One region of the Dietzia sp. Alg238-R159 genome, then DNA from elsewhere that is predicted to be linked to it. Evidence: riboswitches for the same ligand, from Rfam matches in the RefSeq annotation. Region 1 holds a riboswitch; the other holds the start of a gene.
The links. Region 1 has a riboswitch for cyclic di-AMP ahead of G6R20_RS11795 (C40 family peptidase). Riboswitches for the same ligand answer to the same signal wherever they lie in the genome.
Positions count from the first base shown of each region.

Region 2: it holds a riboswitch for cyclic di-AMP, as region 1 does, so the genes downstream of both, G6R20_RS12490 (transglycosylase family protein) here and G6R20_RS11795 (C40 family peptidase) in region 1, are expected to answer to the same signal.

Region 1 is NZ_UNRI01000004.1:153,280-156,481, reverse strand. It holds gene G6R20_RS19010 (DEDD exonuclease domain-containing protein) at 1-708, opposite strand, end outside; gene G6R20_RS11800 (hypothetical protein) at 872-1,081, shown strand; cyclic di-AMP (ydaO/yuaA leader) riboswitch at 1,161-1,309, shown strand; gene G6R20_RS11795 (C40 family peptidase) at 1,322-1,933, shown strand; gene G6R20_RS11790 (NlpC/P60 family protein) at 2,366-3,202, shown strand, end outside.
Region 2 is NZ_UNRI01000005.1:22,749-25,950, forward strand. It holds gene G6R20_RS12480 (helicase-associated domain-containing protein) at 1-910, opposite strand, end outside; gene G6R20_RS12485 (hypothetical protein) at 1,013-1,213, shown strand; gene G6R20_RS12490 (transglycosylase family protein) at 1,311-1,943, opposite strand; cyclic di-AMP (ydaO/yuaA leader) riboswitch at 1,952-2,108, opposite strand; gene G6R20_RS12495 (hypothetical protein) at 2,290-2,577, opposite strand; gene G6R20_RS19015 (cold-shock protein) at 2,693-3,094, shown strand; gene G6R20_RS12505 (DUF2771 family protein) at 3,103-3,202, opposite strand, start outside.

The DNA of each region.
Region 1 (3,202 bases):
ATCCCGGAACACGTAGACACCGGGCCCCTCGGTCAGCGAGCCGGTCATGGCGGCCCGCCGCCTCACCTCCGGGGAGAGACGACCGTCGTAGGCCCGTAGCTCCGACAGGGTCGAGACCCCGCAGTCGCCGACCCGCGAGATCAGTGCGTGGAGCACGTCGACCGTGGCGCGGGCGTCCTGCAGGGCCCGGTGATTGGGCTCCACGGTGGCCCCCAGGTGCGCGGCGAGGACTCCCAACCGATGGCCTCGTGTCTCCCCGCGGTGCAGCACCCGCCTCGCGAGAGCCAGGGTGCAGAGCGACGGGGGATCGGGCCACGGGCGCCCGGTCGACGCGGCGGCGGCCCGCAGGAAGCCCAGGTCGAACCGCGCGTTGTGGGCGACGAGGACGGCCCCGCGGGAGAATTCGAGAAACGTCGACATCACCTCGCCGAGACTCGGGGCACCGACGAGGTCGTCCGGAGCTATCCCCGTCAGTCTGCTGATGTGGCGGGGCAGGGCACCGTCGATCGAGACGAACGTCGACAGTTCCGCCTGCACCTCGCCGCCCCGGACGCGTACCGCGCCGATCTCGGTGATCTCGTCGCTTCCGGTCCGGGTGCCCGTCGTCTCCAGGTCGACCACGACGAACGTGACGTCGGACAGCAGAGGCTCGAGATCGTCGAAGGCTGCCTGCACCCCGGTCGAGACGGGGGAGGGGGATCGGGGCATGGCGGAGACGGTAGCCCCGCCCTCCGACACCGCCGGCCCCGCCGTGGTTGTCGGACCTTGTCCCTAGGGTGCCCCGCAGTACGACCACCCCGGGCCCGGATCGCGGCTCGATAACGAACGGGCAACACGCCCAGGACGAAGTGTGAGGTAGATCATGTTCACGATGGACTGCGTGCGGTGTCCCGCAGGACCCGCCGCATGTGACGGGTGCATCATCGCCGTTCTCGACGCCGGAAAACCGCAGGTGGACGAGCTATCTCCGGAGTCGTGCGGCTATGTTCTGGACCCGGAGGTCCGCGAGGCGATCGACGTCCTGCGCGAGGTCGGAATGGTCTCCACGGTCGAGATTCTGGGGGCTGACGTCGCCGCGTGAGCGATGAACTGGACTTCGACGAGACGGTTTCGTAACCTTTTCGAGACCTCGGAAGTCATCGCCCGCCTGCCGGCGGGGAGCCGGGGTCACACCTAAGCGCCGAAGGGCGCACCGGGGAACCAAGATCCACTGGGGTGAATCGCACGAGGGCCTACAGGTCCGAAGCGTAGGACAGACTTCCGTGTCCGAACCCGTCAGCTAACCCGGTCGGTGCCGCAGGAAGAAAGAGGAACAGTCTTCGTGGGAGCCCACAGCATCAAGACCAGCTCGACCGGCCGCCGTGTCGCCGCCGCCGGCCTGCTCGCAGCCGGAGCCGCTGTCGCCGGTTCCGGAACCGCCGCCGCCGCACCCGTCACCGTCGACGTCCCCGTCGAGCTGCGGCTGCCCGGCGTGCCGAACCAGGTCTCGTTCGACCTACCGGAGGGCATCGAGCTCCCGGCCGGCCTGGCCCAGGCCCAGGCACAGGCGGCGCCCGTCGAGTTCGCCGCCCCCGCGCCGGTGGTCTCGACCGGCCAGCGCATCCTCGACGCCGCCACCACCCGGGTCGGCTCGCCCTACGTCTGGGGCGCTACCGGCCCCAACTCGTTCGACTGCTCCGGTCTGACCTCGTGGGCCTACAAGGAGGCGGGGATCTCCATCCCGCGCACCAGCCAGGCCCAGATCGGCGGCGGCACCCAGGTCTCCAAGGCCGACCTGCAGCCCGGCGACATCGTCGCCTTCTACAGTGGCGCCAGCCACGTCGGGATCTACGCCGGCAACGGCCAGGTCGTCCACGCCCCGTACTCGGGCACCTCGGTGAGCTACGCGCCGGTGGACTCCATGCCGTTCTACGGTGCGACACGCTACTACTGAGTCGGGTCGCTCCCCGAACCTCCGCAGACCCCGTCGGCGTCCGGTCTCGAACCGGTCACCGGCGGGGTCTGTCGTCTGTAACATCCCCTCTCGGGTACCCGATTCCACCGTAGGCGTCGGCTGGGCGCCCGCGCCCTGCGTGACCCGGATCCGAGAGTTCGACGACACCAGATGACCCGCAGCCTCAGCGTGCTCGCGATCGCAGCGACCGTGACCACCTCGTTGACCCTCGGTCCCGCGCCGGCCGGAGCGCAGACCACCACCCCGGACCGGTCGTCGCCAACCGCGACCACGGCGCCTGTCCCGGGTCCGGTTACCCCGCCTGATCAGGTTTCGACTTCTCCCGCTCCGTCGTCGACCGCTCCGTCTTCCCCCGCTCCGTCGCAGACTGCACCGTCCACCACGCCGTCCGCCACAGCGGTGCCCGGCGAGATGAGCGAGGACCTGGCGGAGCTGGCCCGGTTGTCCGAGGAGGCGGGAGCATTGGGGGAGCAGCTCCACCTCGCGCGCGGGGAACTGGACCGCGCCAACGGGGAGCGCGTCCGCCTCGAACGGGCCGCCGGGGTCGCAGCCGGACGGTCCGCCCTCGCGGACGGCACCGCGCGCCGGGACCAGTCCATCGTCGATCACCTCGCGACCATGCGGTACCGGGGCGGGGACACCGGCGCCACACGGGCGGCAGTGCTCGCCGAGAGCCCCCGGGACCTGGTCGACAGGCTCGACACGCTGCGCCGACTGTCCGGGGCCACCACGAGTGCACTGGACGCCTCCAGAGCTGCGTCCCGGGATGCGGTGCAGCTCAGGGAAGAGGCCGCGCGTTCCGCGGCCGAGGCCCGGGACGCGGCCCGCGTCGCGCAGGAGCGAACCGACGCGCTCGCCCGCCGAACCGAGGAGATGCGGGTACGGATGGATGAGGTCCGTCGCCGGGTCGACGCACTGTCGGACGCACAACGCGATCTCTGGATCGGCGGACCGGTGGTGCCGGAGGGGTACGTTGCCCCGCCGGTGGACGACGTCAATTCCGCGGCGCTCCGAGTCGCACTCTCCCGGCTGGGCGCGCCCTACTCGTGGGGCGCGACGGGCCCGTCCGAGTTCGACTGCTCCGGTCTCATGGTGTGGTCGTACGCGCAGGAGGGCAAGGCGCTGCCCCGGGCGAGCCAGGCGCAGGCGGTCGCGGGCGCCCCGGTGGCGATGAACGACATCCGGCCCGGTGACCTTGTCATCTACTTCCCCGGCGCCACCCACGTCGGGATGTACGCCGGCGACGGT
Region 2 (3,202 bases), on a different contig from region 1:
CGCCGGCCTTGAGGGTGGCGGCCGGGGCGGTCGACAGGGCGGAGAGGACCGAGTCGCAGCGGTGCAGCAGCTCAAGGGCCGCGACGCCGCCGGAGGCGTCGACCCGGCCCGCCCCGCCCGCCCCGCCCGCGGCCGCCCCGGCCCTCGGAGCGGCCCACGCAGGGGCGTGGAGCAGCGACGATCCCTCGTCGCGGGCGCCGTGGCGGGCCCGGTCCAGCGCGTGGGCACGCGGGACGACCACCTCGCCGTCGTCCCCACCGGTCACCTCCGCGAGCCCCGAGCCCGCCAGCTCTGTCGCGGCGGCACGCACCGGCTCCGACGCCCCGGCGCCGAGAGCCCCGACGGGGGTGCGCCCGCGGGCGATCGCCTCGAGCACCCCGACCGCCGGAGCGGACAGGCCGCCCCAGGCGACGTCGAGGTCGGCGCCCGCGGGCTCGCCGGGGTGCGGCGCCACCACCGGGGCCGACCGGACGGCCACCGCCGTGACGGGCGCCATCCGGACATGGTCCCCTCCGCCCCAGAGCAGGGTGAGGTCGCGGAGACGGGCGAGGGCGGCGTGGAAGACGGGCTCGTCGTCGTCGACACCCAACCGGCCCGACACCGCACCCAGCGGCACCGCCCCGGAATCGGCTCCCACCGCTGCGGCGGTGGCCAGGACCACGAGCTCCGGCCACGTCAGGGTCCCCAGCGCGCGGGCGGTGGACGCCGGCAACCGCAGCCTCGACGCGAGCACGTCGACCGAGGCCGGGGGAGGGGTGGCCACATCTGGACGCAACTCGCACACGCGGACGAGCGCGTCATCGGACAGTCCGGCCAGCCACGCGGGGAAGTCCGGCTCGTCGCCGGCGGCACCGGGGGAACCAGCACGGCGGGGGGCGACACGGCGGGAGGAGGCTCGGGAACTCGGCATGATCCGTCCCAGCCTAGTGAGATCGCGGCGGCGGTGAGGACCGTCCGGGTCCGATACGACCCGGATGCTGACGGGACGCCCGCGAGGTGAGACACTGGACACGTGGCTGCCAAGAAGAATCTGACCCATGACAACCCGGGATGGCCCGACGCCTCGTTCGGCGAGCACCCGGTGACCGAACTCGCCGCGCTGGTCGCGGGAGGCCTGTCCCCCTTCGGGCAGGAGACCTTCCCGCTGCCGCAGCATCGGCTGGGCTACCTCCACCCGGAGACGGTGGTCAACAGGACCGTCCGCACCCGCTGAGCGCGACGCACTCACACACGAGGAAGGGCCGCCACTCCCTGCAGGGGGTGGCGGCCCTTCCTCGTGGTCCGTGGACCGGGGCTGCGCGGGTGACGCGTCAGTTGGCCAGGTAGGTGGCGAAGAAGCCGTCCACCAGGTCCTGGTTGCCGGCGTAGGCGGCGTCGACGGCGTCCCGGTTGGCCTCGTAGGTGTCGGCGATCGGCAGCACGATGCCGCGGCCCTCGGCGAAGGAGGACAGGGTCGCCACGTGATCGGCGGCGGTGACCGCCTCCGGGGCGGCGGGCGCGGCCGGGGCGTGGGCACGCGGGGCCGGCGCGGGCGCCGGGTTGGACAGGTCGCGCGGGGTCGGCGCGGAGTTCAGGCCCAGCTTGGCCGAGCAGGCGGGCCAGGCGCCCCAGCCCTGACCGGCGAGGGTCTTCTCGGCGATCGCGATCTGCTGCTCGCGCGTGGCCTGGTTGGCCGTCGGGGCGTACTGCGTACCGCCGTAGGCGGCCCAAGTGCTCGGCGAGAACTGCAGGCCGCCCTGGTAGCCGTTCCCGGTGTTGATGCCCCAGTTGCCGCCGGACTCGCACTGGGCCAGGCGGTCCCAGTCGGAGTCGGGGGCGGCGTTGGCGGCCGGCGCGAGGGCCAGGCCGGCGGCGGAGAACGCGGTGCCCGCGAGGACGACCTTCACAGCGTTCCTGGGCGCTGAGGAGGCGGCGGCACGGTGGCGTCCGGTGTAAGAGGTCATGTCGTCAGTCCTTTTCACTCTGTGCCTACGGGGTGAGCTGTCGGGTTCGGACGAGTGCGTCCGGCCGCCGGTGGCGGCTTCACCCCAAGGCGACCATCGGTCGCCGGGCCGTGGTGGGCCCTGTCGGGTCCCCCGTCCCCGCCCGGGTAATGGTCACTGTGGCATCGGCCGCTGGGCGGGGTTCGGTAGGTGCGTCCGATGCCGACTCGCTGACGAGTCTGCTACGAAACTGTAGCGGTCCGATGCCGGATCGTCACCATTCTGAAATAAACCGAGGCAGTCTGGGTCTGACGTGCGTGCCGTTATCGGCTCGTTACCAGCGGTGTTCGCGGGAGGGTGTGGTTGATCACACCGAGGGCGGTCGCGAGCCGAGGATGGCGTAGAGCAGCCCCAGTAGGAACCCGACCGGCGTGAACAGCATCGCGCCGAGATACAGGAGGGTCGGCGCGTCGCGGCCGAGCACGAACGGGGTCAGCGCCGCCGCGACGGTGAACAGCACCCCGATCGTGAAGATGACGAGCGCCGTCACGAACAGGCCCCGGCGTCGTGGCCGCACGGGGTCGGCTGCCCGGGTGGACGCCGCGGCGTCAGGTGTCCAGGGGTCGTCGGCAGGGCGTCGATCGTCGGCGGTCACACGGGGAGGTTACCGCTCGCCTCGCGGTGGGCACCAACGCGCACGAGGGTAGTCTCGGGGCATCAGTCATGGTTGTCGGTCGCGTATCCCGCGTCCGGTCGGAAGGTGGTTCGCGGTGCCCAGCGGCAAGGTCAAGTGGTACGACGCGGAGAAGGGCTTCGGTTTCCTGTCCCAGGAGGGCGGAGAGGACGTCTACGTGCGCTCCGAGGCGCTCCCCGCAGGGCTCGAGACGCTGCGTCCGCGCCAGCGCGTGGAGTTCGACATGGTCTCCGGGCGCCGCGGCCCCCAGGCGTTGCGCGTGGTGGTCCACGACGAGCCGACGGTCGCGGAGGAGCGGGCCCCGAGGAGCGGGCCCCGACGTTCGGCGGACGAGCTGCACGGGATGGTCGAGGACATGATCAAGGTGCTCGAGTCGACCGTCCAGCCCGAGTTGCGCCGTGGTCACCGGCCGGAGGCCAAGGTCTCGGGCCGGGTGGCGTCGGTGCTCCGCGCGGTCGCGCGCGAGCTGGACGCCTGACCCACGGATCAGTCGGCGTAGGTGAAGCGCACCGACCACTCGCCGTTGAGGATCGACTCCGACCCGTCAGCGGCATAGACGATCGCGACCGCACGGATGGCGAGGCCC